4 regions of the Pseudoalteromonas sp. NH0006-46 genome follow, and region 1 is predicted to be linked to each of the others. Evidence: predicted binding sites of a transcription regulator. Region 1 holds the regulator's gene; each other region holds the start of a gene.
What was found. The regulator sigma-54, encoded in region 1, starts transcription at its own class of promoters, with help from an activator protein. The targets are predictions, from matches to a motif close to GTTGGCACGNNNNTNGNNT.
Positions count from the first base shown of each region.

Region 2: a site for sigma-54 is predicted at 1,819-1,837, ahead of AC27I2_RS05915 (BON domain-containing protein). Genes of this name have one in related genera too.
Region 3: a site for sigma-54 is predicted at 2,309-2,327, ahead of AC27I2_RS13270 (LruC domain-containing protein). Genes of this name have one in related genera too.
Region 4: a site for sigma-54 is predicted at 1,768-1,786, ahead of AC27I2_RS13190 (NarK family nitrate/nitrite MFS transporter). Genes of this name have one in related genera too.

Region 1 covers NZ_BAAJML010000001.1:248,547-252,765, forward strand. The annotation lists gene rapZ (RNase adapter RapZ) at 1-796, opposite strand, end outside; gene ptsN (PTS IIA-like nitrogen regulatory protein PtsN) at 816-1,268, opposite strand; gene hpf (ribosome hibernation promoting factor) at 1,273-1,560, opposite strand; gene AC27I2_RS01110 (RNA polymerase factor sigma-54) at 1,587-3,086, opposite strand; gene lptB (LPS export ABC transporter ATP-binding protein) at 3,156-3,881, opposite strand; gene lptA (lipopolysaccharide transport periplasmic protein LptA) at 3,878-4,219, opposite strand, start outside.
Region 2 covers NZ_BAAJML010000002.1:238,764-242,982, forward strand. The annotation lists gene suhB (inositol-1-monophosphatase) at 1-170, opposite strand, end outside; gene AC27I2_RS05905 (VOC family protein) at 421-837, shown strand; gene AC27I2_RS05910 (LiaF domain-containing protein) at 897-1,553, opposite strand; gene AC27I2_RS05915 (BON domain-containing protein) at 1,873-2,436, shown strand; gene AC27I2_RS05920 (YqaE/Pmp3 family membrane protein) at 2,500-2,658, shown strand; tRNA gene AC27I2_RS05925 (tRNA-Ile) at 2,945-3,021, shown strand; gene AC27I2_RS05930 (outer membrane beta-barrel protein) at 3,225-3,806, shown strand; gene AC27I2_RS05935 (DUF4437 domain-containing protein) at 3,879-4,219, opposite strand, start outside.
Region 3 covers NZ_BAAJML010000006.1:197,818-202,036, reverse strand. The annotation lists gene AC27I2_RS13275 (hypothetical protein) at 1-79, opposite strand, end outside; gene AC27I2_RS13270 (LruC domain-containing protein) at 79-2,274, opposite strand; gene nirB (nitrite reductase large subunit NirB) at 3,265-4,219, shown strand, end outside.
Region 4 covers NZ_BAAJML010000006.1:177,906-182,124, reverse strand. The annotation lists gene AC27I2_RS13195 (bifunctional protein-serine/threonine kinase/phosphatase) at 1-191, opposite strand, end outside; gene AC27I2_RS13190 (NarK family nitrate/nitrite MFS transporter) at 201-1,670, opposite strand; gene AC27I2_RS13185 (HesA/MoeB/ThiF family protein) at 1,959-2,717, shown strand; gene AC27I2_RS13180 (ATP-binding cassette domain-containing protein) at 2,735-3,763, opposite strand; gene modB (molybdate ABC transporter permease subunit) at 3,765-4,219, opposite strand, start outside.

The DNA of each region.
Region 1 (4,219 bases):
CAAAGCTTTCACCAATTGTTTGCGCTAAATATACAGAGCGATGTTGTCCGCCAGTACAACCAATAGCAATCGTTAAGTAGCTACGGTTATTGCGTTCTAAATGAGGCAACCAGGTTTGCACAAAAGTTTGTATTTGCCATGTGAACTTTTGAACTATGCTGTGGCTAGCTAAATAATCTTTTACTGGCTGGTCTAAACCATTGAGTGGTTTTAGTTCAGGCTCCCAATGTGGGTTAGGTAAAAAACGTGCATCAAATACGTAGTCTGCTTCTTTAGGTATACCATGTTTAAAACCAAATGATTCAAATGTGACAATCAGCTGCTTGTCTTTTTTACCTAATATTTTTTCACGAATCGATTCAGCGAGTTGATGAACACTCAAGTCGCTGGTATCTATCATGTAATCGGCACGAGTAGTTAGCACGTCAAGTAGTTCTTTTTCTTTTTTTATGGCTAAATCAAGCGGAAGCGAATCGATTGATAGAGGGTGCAAACGTCTTGTTTCTGAAAAACGTTTTATTAATGTTTGATCTTCACTGTCTAAATAAAATAGTGTTGGTTTTGTAAAACCCGGTAAATATTCAATAATGTGATTAAATTCATCTTGTTCTTTTGGCAAGTTTCGCACATCGATGCTAACGGCGATTTTATCGTAGTTATCAGAAACGCTTCTTACCAAAGAAGGTAATAAATTTACAGGGATGTTATCTACGCAATAATAACCTAGATCTTCAACAACGCGTAAAGCAACCGACTTACCAGAACCAGAACGGCCACTTATGATAATCAACTCCATTAATCACCCTTTAAATTTATTACGATTGGTCAACAATAATTTGATACAGCTCGGCGTCCGATTTAGCACAGCGTAGCTGTTTGCAAAATTCTTTGTTTTTTAGTTTATCAGCTATCGTCGCTAGCGTCTTTAAGTGTTGCTGGTTATCACCATCAGGTACGATGAGTGCAACAAAAATATCAACTGGTCGATTATCTATAGCATCAAAGTTAATCGGTGTTTCACTTACTAATACTAATGCTAAAGGTTCTTGTGCGCCGCTCATTCGACCATGTGGAATAGCTATGCCTCTTCCTATTCCTGTGCTACCTAGCTTTTCGCGAGTTAATAAAGCGCCCAAAATATCTTGTTGAGACAAATACGGTAATTTATCGTGAGCAAGCTCGCTAATAAATTCTAAAATTCTTTTTTTACTATTAAAAAGGACCGCAGCTTTGCTGCAGTCCTGGCATATAAGTGAACTTAGTTTCATCATATTAGTGTCGAGCAAGCTTCTCTTTGTGTTTAATTACTTGACGGTCAAGCTTATCAATCAATGAATCAATCGCTGCATACATATCTTGATGTTCAGTGGATGCGAATAATTCAGCGCCACTTACATGAATAGTTGCTTCTGCTTTTTGATTTAATTTTTCTATATCAAGAATGACATGAACATTATTAATATGATCAGAGTGCCTTTCTAGCTTCGCAAATTTGGTATTTATATAGTCTCTTAATGAATCAGTTAGTTCTACATGACGACCAGTTAAATTTAGTTGCATAAGCATTACCCTCTTTGTTTAGCGTCTTAGATCAGGCTCTTTCGCTGATTTGACGGTGGAATAGCAAGAGATTCGCGGTATTTTGCGATTGTCCGTCTTGCTACTTTAATTCCTTGCTCAGCCAATATATCCGCAATTTTGCTATCACTCAATGGTTTTGCTGAGTTTTCTGCTGCGATTAATTTTTTGATAAGTGCTCGTATCGCTGTGGATGAACATTCTCCACCATTTTCCGTGCTTACATGGCTTGAGAAAAAGTATTTAAGCTCAAATATTCCACGCGGTGTGTGCATGTACTTTTGAGTCGTTACGCGCGAAATTGTCGATTCGTGCATTTCTACCATTTCGGCTACATCATTTAAAACCATAGGTTTCATGGCTTCTGGACCGTGTTCAAAAAAGCCTTGTTGTTGTTTTACGATACAGTTAGTTACTTTTAAAAGTGTGTCGTTTCTGCTTTCTAAACTTTTAATAAACCATTTAGCTTCTTGTAAATGTGAGCGAATAAACTGGCTATCACCGCTCGACTTAACTGTACGCGACATTGCAGCATATTGGCTGTTCACACGAATTTTTGGCATGCTGTCTGGGTTTAGTTCAACAACCCAGCGGCCTTTAATTTTCTTAACTGACACATCTGGTATTACATATTCAGACTCTTCTCGCACTATTGTGTCTGCAGGCTTTGGGTTAAGCGTATGAATAAGTGTCATTACTTCTTTAAGCTCATCTTCTTTGAGCTTCGTTTTTTTCATTAATGTACGGTAGTCGCGAGCAGCTAACAAATCTATGTGCTCGGTTAAAATCATTTTTGTTTCGTCAATAAAAGGGGTGCCTTTATCAAATTGATTTAACTGAATACACAAACATTCTTGTAAGCTTCGTGCTGCAATACCAACAGGGTCAAATAATTGAATACGCTTTAAAACGGCTTCAATTTCATCAAGTTCAACCTCAACGTCATCGTCGTTATCTTGATTAAAGCTCTCTAAAATTTCTTCACAGCTGAGGGTTAATATGCCTGAGTCGTCCACGGCTTCAACTATTGCAATAGCAATCGCTTCATCCGTAGGGCTAAATGGCGTTAGTTGTAATTGCCACATTAAGTATTCGTGAAGGGTTTCAGTCGATGCACCTTGATAAATAGACTCATCTTCAGGCATGGGGCCTGAAGACGATGCTGGGGCGGCACTCATGTACTCATCCCAGCTAACGTCCATTGCCATGTCGTCACTGACGGTATCTTTTGCTAGGGCTTCACCACTGTCTTGTTCATACTCACTGGGGGCTTCATCTGCAGATGCACTTACTGTCACTTCATCATTATCTGCTTTTTGCTCATTTTTGCCTGCAAGGTCATCGGCATAGTCTTGCTCCTCAACCTCAAGTAATGGGTTGCTGTCGAGCGCTTCTTGTATTTCTTGCTGAAGATCCAATGTGCTTAATTGCAGCAAGCGAATAGCTTGTTGCAACTGAGGTGTCATTGTAAGTTGCTGGCCCATGCGCAGCTGTAGTGATTGCCTCATGTATCTCTAACAATCCTTTTAAGTTGTTATAATTAATACTAGCAGATGCATACAAATAAGGCGTAAATGTTACAGCCTAAATTGCTCGCCTAAATATACATCGCGTACAGTTTTATCGTTTAATACGTGTTCAGGGGTACCAGAAGCAATCAGTTCCCCATGAGAAACTATGTAGGCTTTTTCGCAAACATCAAGGGTTTCTCTTACATTATGGTCTGTTATTAATACACCAATACCACGGTTTTTAAGGTGTTCAATAATTTTTTTAATATCCAACACTGAAATAGGGTCAACGCCGGCAAACGGTTCGTCTAATAAAATAAACTTTGGATCTGCAGCTAAAGCACGTGCAATCTCTACTCGGCGACGCTCTCCGCCCGATAGTGCCATACCTTTGCTATCGCGAATGTGTTGAATACTAAATTCATCCAATAGATTATTAAGTGTATCTTCTCTGGCTTGCTTAGTGAGCTCCTTTCGAGTTTCTAAAATAGCCATTAAGTTTTGATACACGGTTAACTTTCTGAATATAGACGACTCTTGCGGCAAGTAGCCAATGCCTAATCTAGCACGACTGTGCATAGGTAAAAGAGTAATATCGTTCTCGTCGATAGATATTTTACCTTTATCGCTAGGGACTAAGCCTACAATCATATAAAACGTGGTGGTTTTACCGGCACCGTTAGGACCAAGTAAGCCCACAATGCTGCCGGCTTTAACTTCTAAGCCTACATTTTTAACTACTTCTCGGCCTTTGTAGCTTTTGGCTAATAGCTCTGCTTTTAATGTACTCATGGCTTACCTTTATCGCTTTTTTTTGGCTCCACAGGTACTAAAATGGTGTGCACGCGATCCGTTGAGCTTTCATCTTTTTCGGCGCTAATGAGTTGTTGCTCAATATCGTAGGTAATGCTTTTTGCATTCATTTTTTGCCCAGCTTGAGAGACCTGTGCATTTCCAATTAATGTTAAAAAACGTTTAGAAACATCGTATCTAACTTCATTAGCGCTGGCGCTCATTATTGTGCCGTCGGCTTGTTTTTCTTCAAAATAAGCGGGTGTACCTGTAGCAATTAACAGTTGCTTGTTATCACCCAATTCATCGCGTTTATGCACTTCTAGGCGGTCAGCGGT
Region 2 (4,219 bases), on a different contig from region 1:
TGTAAAATAGTGTCACGGATTACGGCTTCGGCTTCTTTATCAATATTAGTTACTAAGTCGTTAGCGCCTTTTTGTTGCACTTCAACTTTTGATAAGTCTTCGCTAGCGCGAAGTAAAATTTTGCCTGCGTTACGCGCAGCGCGAACCGCAATGTTTAACATTGGATGCATGGAGTTACCTTTGGGTTGTAAAAGAACGTTTGTATATTTCAGCCGGCGTATTTTAGCTACTTTTGACATAAAGTAAACAATAAACCCTAAATACTTGTGAGTGTTTTTTGTACAGCATTGAAAGTGTTGCACATTTAATTTAAATCATCGTGTATCTGCTCTATTACATATAAAAACTATAAAAAAGCACTTTACCTAAAGTTAGCTTGAGGTTTTATGATGCGTTTAAATTAACTCACAAGGACACAGTATGTATTTAGAACACGTAAACTTAGTTGTTAAAAACATCGATACCATGATTCGTTTTTACCAAGCTATTTTCCCGCATTGGGTAATACGAAGCGAAGGACGGGGTGATTGGTATGGAAAACCAAGGCGTTGGATCCACTTTGGTGACGACACGCAATATATAGCAATGAGCGATCATGGTGAGGGTGAAAACAGAGCGCTTTCAGGACATCAAGTTGGTTTTGCTCACTTTGCTTACGTAACGGCTAATTTAGATAATACGGTATCACGTTTAAATAAAGCGGGTTTTGCAGCATATAAGCACGGTACTAAAAATCCATTTAGAAAAAACATCTACTTCAGAGACCCTTCGGGTTTTGAGGTTGAGTTTGTAGAGTATTTGTCCGATGTTCCTGCTGAGCGAAATAATGATTTATAAGCCTGCAATTATAATATGGCTGCTAAAAAGCAGCCATATTAAAGCAAATACGGTTGTACTTATTTGTTACTTACCCCTAGCTGTGCCTTCAAATCGTTTGCAAAGCTAATAAACTTTTCTTTTATGGTACGCTTTACCTTTACTTCAACCGACCCTAATATTGCTTTGCCTTCAATATGAATGGTAGGGCCTTGGCGCTTATTTAATGTGACTGATTTGTTTTCTAAGGTGCTTAAAATACAAAACATTTTAGACACTACATTAACATGCTCGGGTACATAAATTTCGTCGCTACCAAAAATACAATTAACATGAATTGTCACGTTTTGATGTGTAAATATAGCGTCGGTGAAATCGAGTACCACAGAGCCCATATAATTATTTAGGTAAATATTTTTAGGCACTACCCATTGTCCGCTTCTCTCGTTTGAGCCCAAAATACTACGAAGTGTAATATCGTCATCACTATGCTGTTGTGCACTGTAATTTGGCGTAAACTGCGATTGTTTTTCAGCTTTGTATTGCTTGTCGGTATTAAGTGTTAGGTCTTCTACTAACGTTAGCAGCACTAAATTGTCTTTGGCGTCCATTGCTTGATCTAATCGTCTTTCAAATGCCTCAACCGATATAACGCCATGGCTATAGTTATAAATTAACTGATCAATCACCTGTTCGCGTACTTGCTCTATTGGGCGGTCTTCAACTTTAACTGACATGAGTAATTCCTTATTGTATTTGCTATTAGCTAACTAGATAGCAAACCGTATACCACAATTAATTTTATTTATAATCAATGATTTAGTTTTATAGTGCTGAATTGTTAGTTGTTATATTAACGATACATTAACCAAAATAGCAATAATCTAGTAATTTTCACACTTTGAGAAAGTTTTACTCACTTCCCTGTAAATAGGGGGAATACGCCAAAGCTGTAACAATACAAATTTATCATTAAGTGATTGATTTTTAATGTTAAATAAAGTTGGCTTGATGTTCGCATTAGTTAAAGTGTCTTTAATCAAAAGGAGAAAGATTATGAAAACATTTAACAAATCTATTATCGCCGCGTTAGTTCTTGGTACAACAGCAATGGGTGCACATGCAAACAGCTGGGAAAACGAAAGTAAAGATGCTTGGATTGATGGCAAGGCAGAAACTGTGCTTCTTATGAACACAGACCTAAACAACTTTGACATAAACACTGATGTAACAAATGGCAAGGTAGTACTTACAGGTAAAGTTGATAGCGAAGTAGAAAAAGAGCTAGCAGAAGAACTTGTACTTAGTCTAGATGGCGTCATGGACGTTGAAAACAGCCTAACCGTTGTTAAAAACATGAGCGCTAAACATACAGATTCTAAAATGATGGATGATGATAACGACCTAACGGACGCTAAAATCACCACCGTTATTACAACACGTTTCCTATTTGATTCAGAAGTAGGTGGAACCGATATTGATGTAGATACCGATAATGGTGTTGTTACATTAAACGGTTCGGTTGAATCATCAGCGGAGAAGCAGTTGGCAATCGAAATTGCTAAAAATGCTGAAGACGTTCGTGATGTGGTAGATAACTTATCTATCGTAGCTGAATAACGTTATACTCAAAGCCCAGCATTGCTGGGCTTTTTGTTTTTAATTGTTTGAAGGAGCTAAATAATGGATATCATTCGTATAATACTGTCTGTTTTGCTGCCACCACTGGGTGTTTTTTTACAAGTGGGCTTAGGCATGCATTTTTGGATTAATATTTTATTAACGCTATTGGGTTACTTCCCTGGGTTAATACATGCAATTTATATTATTGCTAAAAAATAATGCGTTGCTGAGTTATGTTTATGCTAGTTGTAAGTAAATATCGCTCAGCGCATTCAATTAATAAATATTATTTTTAATGGTTTTTACCGTACCCACTCAAAATTTTCCCAAATTTAACCACTCTGCCCCTTTAAAAGATTACAATTTAAGCAGTTAGCTTACTGATTGTTAAAATAAAGGTTTTTGGTAGTGACAAGCCCTAAAAAAGTTTTTATACTGCAACCCGCTTTAGTCGCTCTGTGGCTAAACGCTTTAAAAATTAACTGCCTTGCAGTTATATAAAGTTGGCCCCTTAGCTCAGTTGGTTAGAGCACACGACTCATAATCGTTAGGTCCCCAGTTCGAGTCTGGGAGGGGCCACCACTTTTCAAATCTTCATAAGTATATTCTAGTAAATACCAATTTATTACACACTCAAAACGCTAATTTCTATATTATTTATTTTGCTTAACTTATATCTTGATTCTTAATTAATCTATTAACTTTCTTATTGCAATCAATAATATAGATGTGTATTTTATTGGGTACAACAATGTGTTGTTTAAATATATCTAAAAGGAAGTACCATGAAAATGAATAAAGTAGCACTCTTATTATTAAGCTCAGTTTTTGCCACCCCAGCTGCATTTGCAGAAACACCTAACTTTAATTATGTGTCTGGCGGTTACTTAAATGCAGATCTTGATGGCGATGATGCAAATGGTTGGACGCTTGATGGTAGTAAATTACTAGGCGATAACTTTTTTGTTTCTGGTCAATATAAGACTGTAGGCGACTCAGAAGATGGTTTGGATGTAGATCTAAATTGGTTGAGCGCAGGCGTAGGTTACCGCACTGCAATGAGTGAAAGCACTGACTTTTATGGTTTAGTAACGTACGAAAACATTGAAACTGAAGTATCGTACAGCGGTAGTGATTTGTCGGATGATGAAAATGGCTATGGATTATCTGTGGGTGTTAGATCAATGCTAACTGATAGCATCGAAATTGATGGCCGCTTAGGTTACATTGATATTGCAGATGACAGTGAAACAGCTATTACGTTAGGTGCTCGTTATTATATAAATACAAACTTTTCTGTAGGTACTAGCTACACCACAATAGATGATTTAGATTATATTAGCTTAACTGCACGTTACAGCTTTTAATCACCAGCAGTTAATTGAGCGCACTAAGAGGTGCGCTTAATTGTTTATGTTGCTTTAGGCAATTAGCACTTCCTAATTTACTTGATATGTTTCATTACTACGAATGTAAATAGTTGCAGGAATATTGCTTTTGTTTTCAAGCGAGTGAATGAATTTTCCCGCAGATTCTATATAGCTGCCTGCACTTAGGTTTTGTAAGTTACCTTTTGAGCTGTATTGCACACTGCCTGCAATTATTACTGCGCGAAACTCATATGTATTTGTGCTAATTTCTCCCTTAAAACCGGCTGGTAGTTTTATCATTGAGCCATAGCTTGCATCTGTATTTCCCCACAGAAACGTTGTTTGTACTGCATTAGCATTAATATTATTTATGTCGCTTTTGTTTAGCCAAACCAGGTTGTCTTTATGTA
Region 3 (4,219 bases), on a different contig from region 1:
CTTTTGTCTCTTCTGAACCACCGCCGCCACAAGCTGTTAACCCTATTGAAAGTGATAAAATTAATAGTGACTTTTTCATTACTGTTCCCCTTTCACAACAACATTACTGATACTGTAATCGTTAAACCACGTTGGCTTTTGTTTACCCGATGATTGAGCAAATTCAGCAAAGCTGCCGTAGGCATCGGTAATGTCTATACCTTCGAGTGGATGAAGCCATTGCATACCGACCTCCATTGCCCAAGGCAAGCCATTTTCGTTAAGAAAATACAAACCATTGCCTTGCACACTGGCATCGTCTGCGTTTGTAACGCTGTAAAGTGAAGTATCAAACGCTTCTGTCGGTGCTTGGTTTTTAATATGCACTTCCCAGCCTCGGGCGTTTTTACCGACTAAAAAATCACCGTGATAAAAACCATCTGTTGCAAAAATAAACGGGTCAAGTAGCGTACCAGGTGACGCACTTTTGGCCTTTGGCTCTTTTAGAGGAATGCTCATACTAAAGGTAACTTTTACGTTTTCATCGCAATTATCTTCTGTTCTAAAGTAGCTACAGCCCGACTCTTTTGAAACATGCGCCCAAGTGTCTTGCATAAAAATAAGAATGGCTTCGTTTCTATCTGCTTCAAGAAAACTGCCTGTTTGCAGTTGCCCGTCAATAACAAAGCTAATCGCATCTTCATCGACTTCATCTCGCATGATAGTGCGTGTGCTGCCATTAACGGTTTCTTTTAATCTCACTGCAAAACCATTATGGTATGTGGCTCCAATCCCAATTAATTGGCCATCTATTTTATAGCCAACCACATTACTGCCTTCCATAAGCTGTGTAGTTCTGTAATTAAGTACTAAATCATTAAAGTCGTAATCACCTGAAAACGGCCACCTATCTTCATAAGCAAGTGTTACCCAATCGTTTTCACCTGGGTATACGGCGCTCGCATAAGTGGTAATTTCGTAGTCTTCTACTTCGCCACCTAATACGCCCCCTGTTGCGGTAATGAGCGACGCTTCTGTGCCATCGGTGACTCTAAATCGAGCCCATGTTTGGCCCGATTTAGTGTTGCTTGGCACTGTAATTAATATACTGTTGTCGCCTTCATTAATAGCTAACTTGGTCACCATTCTTTCGTCTTCAGTAAAACGGCCGTTTTGGTCCCAATCAAACCACGCATACAAAAAGCTAGACGTAGACGCGTTTACAATAATTTGCGAGTCTTGCCCTGCCGAAATAGCCGTTACAAAGCTCACCCCATCGTCTGACTCATCAACAGGAGACAAGAGTAAATCGGCGTCGATATTAATGTTTTCGCCATCAACCGAGCTTCCCAAATAAATTAAATCAGTGCCTGTGCTATTAGGATCAAATAAATGCCTTGCGCCACTTTGCTCAAGGCTTGTGTTGTAAGGCGCTGGCGCATCACCAAAGTCAATTGAGCTGTCAGTTACTTTTACTTCGGCAATGGCGCAGCGCGCACCGTCGTTTTGGCTTGATTTAGGGCCTGATGTAAACACATTGGCAACGGGCGTATAACCTACAACTGGGCTAACACTTAAATCTATTTTGTGGATTTTACCGCTTTTGTTGTTACTAAAATAAAACTGGCCCTTCACATCAAAATACGCCGCCCCAAATGCACCCGTATCATCACCTACATCAACCTGAGTAATTAACGTATGGGTATTTGCTGCAATATCTATTTCGTATAAATTACCGTTTGGTTCTACAGCGTACAAAAGGTTGCTATCAGGATGAAAAGCAAAATCATAGATAGACAATTTCCATGTATTTGTATTAGGTAATAAACTTGCCGTTATAGGTGCATCTAGGTCACCTTCTAAATTAATACCGAATACACCAAAGTTAGGATGGTATACATAATAAGTAGCCCGTTGATCGTTACCTTCACCCGTAACTTGTACGTCACCGACATAAAAATTTGTGACTGGCAAACCTATTACGTTTAACCGCTTCATTTCGTAGTTGCTGCCAAGCTGTACAACACTACCCAGCGATTGTTTGCTGTAACCGTACATGTATTGATCTTTATAATTAAAACCGACCGCATTAACACTGTTAGTATTTAACTCATCAGTAAACGTTAGCTGCGATGCTAAAACGGTAGGTTTAGCTGAAACTAAATCTATTCCGTAAAGTTGCGCGTTTGAGTCTTGCATTAAAAATGCTTGGCTAGGACACGATTCGAATGGTTGACTAAGCACAGCGCATGGAAATGCAAGTAAGCACGCGGTTGCAAATTTGTTTAGTTTCATAATTTAGCCCCTAATGAATTTAGTATTTAAACCATTGCAGGGTCCGTTCCAAAACTTAAGCTATTGAAAATCAATATGTAAAATATAAAAAACTTAAGCTTCACGCATCTTGCAATAGATTCAGTTGCATTTTGCAAAATACACAAGCGCGTGTAGAAGAGAGGTTTTTATGTTTACTTATACTTCATGCTCTGGCTTTGTTTAATGAATATGCTTTAATAAAATGATTATATTGAAAGCAGTGACAACTATTTTTAAGACTAACTAACTGGGGTGTTAGTCTGTGCGATTTAATCTAAAACTCAACGTGATATAAGGAATTAATATGAGCATTATGTTCGATATGTTTTTATGGCTAGTAATTGATACGGCCTTTGGTTTTTTATTTTATTCAACCGGCTGCCTCGTGCTAAAGGGAGTCACTTTCGGTAGTTATAAAATGCAATTTAAGGATTTTGCTAGTTTTAAAAAAGGTAAGTCAAATAAAGTCATATCAATTATTATTCTGGGCGTTAGTTTTCATTTAGCTTTGATTACTCTTTTTGTCTATATAAATAATCAATAACTTAGTGATAAAATCTGTAATCACTAGCCCTAACTTGGGTTCTTATCACTCATGTAATGTGCGCTGTATGCAACGTAGTTTTAGCTTAACCTTCAAACTCCCACCTATACGGTCCTTTATTAAGTAACTTGTGCATTATTAGTCCCAGATACATTTAAACTGCACTAATTAATACAAACCCTGCACCAAAAAAGCACTATATTTGATTCTACTATTTACAAAAAACATTAATAACCCTATTAATCAGTAACTTATTTTTATGGCTAGGTTATTGCTTTAATAAAATACAAGTCCGTTATTTTAACGGCATACATTTAGGTTGTTATGACCACAGGCAAAGAAGCCCGCTCGCAGTTACATGAATTTGTATCTGAGGCGGGCTTTTTTGTTTTTAAAATTTAAACCGTCACATTAAGGAATGCCTAATGCAAACCTCGCAAAAAATACTCATTATTGGCAATGGTATGGTCGGACATCATTTTGTTGAGCAAATGCGTCAAAGCGATGATAAAGCAAATATTACAGTACTTTGTGGAGAAGCAAATCTTGCATACGACCGCGTTTATTTATCAAGCGTGTTTGATGGCAAAACAGCCGCCGATTTAGCACTAACAACTTTAGACAACTATCAACAACTTAATATTAATGTGCATACTAAACAGTGGGTTGAAGGCATTGATAGAGTAAATAAAGTAGTAACTACTCAAACTGGCGATCAATACCCGTACGATAAGCTTGTACTTGCTACGGGCTCGTTCCCGTTTGTGCCGCCAATTAAGGGGAACGATCAACCCCATTGTTTAGTTTATCGCACCCTAGAGGATTTAGAGCAAATAAAATCCAGTGCCGCAGCCAGTAAAAGCGGTGTAGTAATTGGTGGTGGTTTATTAGGACTTGAAGCTGCAAACGCCATTAAACAATTAGGGCTTGATACGCATGTTGTTGAGTTTGCACCGCAGCTTATGGCTGTACAGCTCGACGGGCAAGGCGGTACGCTATTAAAAAATAAAATAGAAAAACTAGGCGTTACTGTTCATACCTCAAAAGCGACCAGCGAAATAGTTAAAGGTGAAACTAGCCGCTTTAGATTAAACTTTTCAGACGGTACGTTTTTAGAAACCGACTTAATTTTGTTCTCTGCCGGTATTCGCCCTTATGATCAACTGGGCAAAGTGGCTGAGCTAGAACTAGGCGAGCGAGGCGGCATTATTATTAATAACCAGTGCCAAACCTCAGACCCTGATATTTTAGCTATTGGCGAATGTGCCTTGTGGGACAAAAAACTCTTTGGTTTAGTGGCACCTGGCTACAACATGGCCCGCGTTGCAGCAAGCCAGCTAAGTGGCGGCAAACTTGAATTTTCAGGTGCTGATATGAGCA
Region 4 (4,219 bases), on a different contig from region 1:
GCATTTTTTGCTGATGAACACCCATCGGCCAAGCAGGCAATAACCCCTTTTGACTCTTTTTCTTGCGTTTGAGTATTAAGAGCAGCAAACGCATCTTGGTTTTCGGTTTTTATACCTTTGCTACTGTGCCCACCAAACTCAACGTTAAGTTCGTTTGTAAGTGCGCTGGCTTTTTGGGTTTCATCAAACATAAATATGCCTTAAGTCACAGAAATAAGTTCAACGGTGCCATCTTCGTTTACTTCTGTGATATGGCCATCGGGTTCTTTCATGAAAAATAATGCACCTAAACCTAACAATGCACTTGCAGCAATAATCATAAAGAATGTTTGATAATCAACTAATGAGAGCGCCGTTAAATATACAACAGCCCCTACATTACCGTAGGCTCCCGTCATACCTGCAATTTGCCCAGTTAAACGGCGTTTAATAAGTGGCACAGCCGCAAATACAGCGCCTTCCCCTGCTTGCACAAAAAACGAACACGCCATGGCAGCGGCAACTGCAAGCCAAAGCGGCCAGCTAGCGTCAACTAAGCCCATAACAAAATAACCTACAGCTAAGCCGGTGGTAAGTACAATCAGTGTTTTACGACGACCCATTCTATCTGAGATCCAACCACCACCCGGGCGAGAGGCTAAGTTCATAAATGCATAGGCTGATGCAAGTAAGCCTGCGTACACCATATCAAGGCCAAACACCTCACTAAAAAATAATGGCAACATAGATACAACGGCAAGCTCTGAGCCAAATGTTGTAAAATAAAGAATATTTAAAACTGCCACTTGTTTAAATTCGTAACGGTGTGATTCAGGAACAGGTTGCTTAAAAATATGGCCGTTTATGTCGTACGTTTTATAAACTTCGTAAAGATAAAGCAGCACCAAAAATACATATGTACCAATAACAAAATTTTCTGAAAGTAAGTTTGCGCCAGTAGGCGATAATTTCCAAGTAAGTAGTGCTAAAGCACCGTACATAGGTAGCTTCATTATAAGAAGTAGTACAAAGTCGCCTTTACTCGTTACTTCCATTGCTCCTACTTTTTTAGGCTTAAAGTAAGTGCCACCTTTTGGCGCGTCAGTTACGTTTACGTACCATATAACACCAAAAATGACGCTTAATACACCGGTTAGGCCTATCGCATAACGCCAGCCATCGTCACCGCCAAACATAAGCGCTAATACAGGCAATAGCATAGCAGCAGCTGCAGAACCAAAGTTACCCCAGCCACCGTAAATACCTTCGGCTGTACCCAACTCATTTGCCGGGAACCACTCGCTCACCATACGAATGCCCACAACAAAACCCGCACCAATAAAGCCAAGTGCAAAACGCGCGATAGCGGCTTGCTCAAACGTAGTGGCCAATGCAAACATAAAACACGGAATACTACACGTAATGAGTAAAGCCGCATAAACAATACGCGGCCCAAATTTATCGGTAAGCATACCCACCACAACACGCGCAGGTATTGTTAAAGCCACATTTAAAATAAGCAGCGTTTTTACTTGTGCCATAGTAATACCTAGCGAACCCGCTATAGCGCCTAATAATGGCGCATGGTTAAACCAGACAAAAAATGAGATAAAAAACACCATCCAGCTTAAATGCAGTATTTTCATTTTTCCGCTAAACGATATGAGATTAAACCCAGTACTCGGTTGCATGTTATTTTTCCTTAGTTACGTTTGTAGTTATTTATAGCAGTTACTACTTTATTATTAATTACACTGCTGCATTTGTTAATTTCACGTTAACCATACTGAGCAATTAGCGAGCCAATAATTTATTTTATTAAAAATCATTGACTTACGTTTTCCCTAATTCGTTATAATTTTCATTTGCACTGTTAAGGTAATCAATGTGAGCACTAACAGTGCAATTACTTTTAACCCCGTTCTTGCCCACATATTCTAAAAATTGCTATTGTGTATAAAAATAATGAGAAGCCGCTAATGACTAAACCAGCCCTGACTTACCAACAACAACTGCGCTACTCGCGTCATATAATGCTTCCTAAATTAGATATAGAGGGGCAAGAAAAAATATGGCAGTCTCATGCGCTTATAGTAGGTTTAGGCGGTTTGGGCTGCCCCGTTGCACAGTACTTAGCAGCATCAGGGGTAGGAACCTTAACGCTTGTAGATAACGATGTGGTTGATGCGACTAACTTGCAAAGGCAGGTACTTTATAAACAAACAGACATAGGATGCTTAAAAACACACGCGGCTAAAGCACAGTTAGCGAGTCTAAATGATGAAATAGATATACATACAATTGATGTATTTTTAGATGAGCAGTCAACGCTTGACGAGCTATTAAATAATATTGATATAGTAATCGATTGCTCTGATAACTTGCCTACACGTAATTTACTCAATAGCGCCTGTTATAAAACAAAAACACCGCTCGTTTCAGGCTCTGCAATTAGAATGGAAGGCCAAGTTGCCTGTTTTACCATGCAGGAAAATAGCCATTGCTACGCGTGCTTATCGCAGTTTTTTAATGAACAAACACAAAGCTGCTCTGAATCTGGCGTGCTCTCCCCTATTGTTGGGCTAATTGGCAGTATTCAGGCAACTGAGGCACTAAAAATACTTGCGGGTTTACCAAGCGGCTTGAGTGAACATTTATTGCTGGTGGATGGGCTCAGCATGGAGTTTAACCGCTTTAAAATCCCTAAAAATAGCCAGTGCCCCACATGTAGTCAATAACTCGGGTTTTGATTATTTTACTCCAAGTTATGAATAGCGGCGTAAAGTGTATCGCCTAATTTGTAGCTACTTTGCTCCCGTAGCCTTTTAGAGTGCAAACAATACAAGGTTTGCCCATCAATATTTAACGCAAGCTGCCATGAGCCGTTAATAAGTTCTGCATTAACAAGCACCCCCACTAACACATTACTGTTATTTACATTTACTGGCCTATCGGCACTGACAGATATTTTCTCACACTCTAATATCAGTTTACTTCCTTGCTCCACAGCGCTGGGTAATGCAAATAGCTGCTGTTCGCTTTCGTGCAGTTTAAGCTGATACACGCCGTATTTTTCATCAAATTTAATTATTTGAAAGTTAATTAGGCTCAGTGGTGTTTGTTTATTATTAGCGTAAATAGCTTTAGCCACCAGCGCACTTGGGCCGTGATTAATTACCTTACCATTATTAAGTTGCACAAGGGTATCGCAACAAAACAACAACTCCTTTAAAGAGTGGCTCACAAGTATAAATTTAATATTATATTCTGCAGCAAGCTCACTAATTGTTGAAAGTGTTTTAAAGCGCAGTGGCCAGTCAAGAGCGCTAAATGGTTCATCTAAAATAATAAATTTTTGCCCTGCTAATAATGTGCGGGCAAACACAACACGTTGGCGCTCTCCGCCCGACAAACTATGTACATCGCGCTTTAATAATGGTTGTAATTCAAGCGCCTCTATTACTTTTTGCTCGGTTAAATCAGTATGCCTATTAGTACAATGCGTTTGTGTGAACGCTAAATTACCTGCCACATCTAAATGCGGAAATAATGGGCAAGACTGAACCTGTAGTGTTACCCCGCGTTGCTCAGTCGGTAAGTGATCCACTTGCTGGTGATTTATATAAACACTCTGCTCGCCCTCAAGCCCACTAATACAGCGCAGCAATGTCGACTTTCCTGAACCTGATGGGCCAAAAACCCCAGCTATAGAAAACGATTCAAGGTGAAGCTTTATATCTAAATCAAAATGATTAAGTGCTTTAAATAGGGTTAATTTAATCATGTTATTGTTTAACCCCCACTATGCTTTTATTAAATTTAAATAAGAGCACTAAACAGGCAAACGAAATAGCGAGTAAAATAAGCGAAAGCTGATGCGCAGCTGCATAGTTCAACGATTCCACATGGTCGTACAAAGCAATAGAAACCACTTGAGTTTCTCCTTGTATGTTGCCACCAATCATAAGTACTAAGCCAAACTCACCCAATGTATGCGCAAAACCCAATGCAAACGCACTACCTATACTGGGTTTTAATAACGGCAAAATTAAATAAACAAAGCGTTTAAAGTGGCTTAACCCCAGTGCTATTGCAGCTTCATTATAGGTTTGATTAATTTGCTTAAACCCTGCAACTAAGGGCTGCATTACAAAAGGAAGAGAATAAAAAAGCGAACCAATAACCACCCCCTGAAAACTAAACGCCAGCTGCGTGCCTGTTAGCCAAAACCAAAATTGCC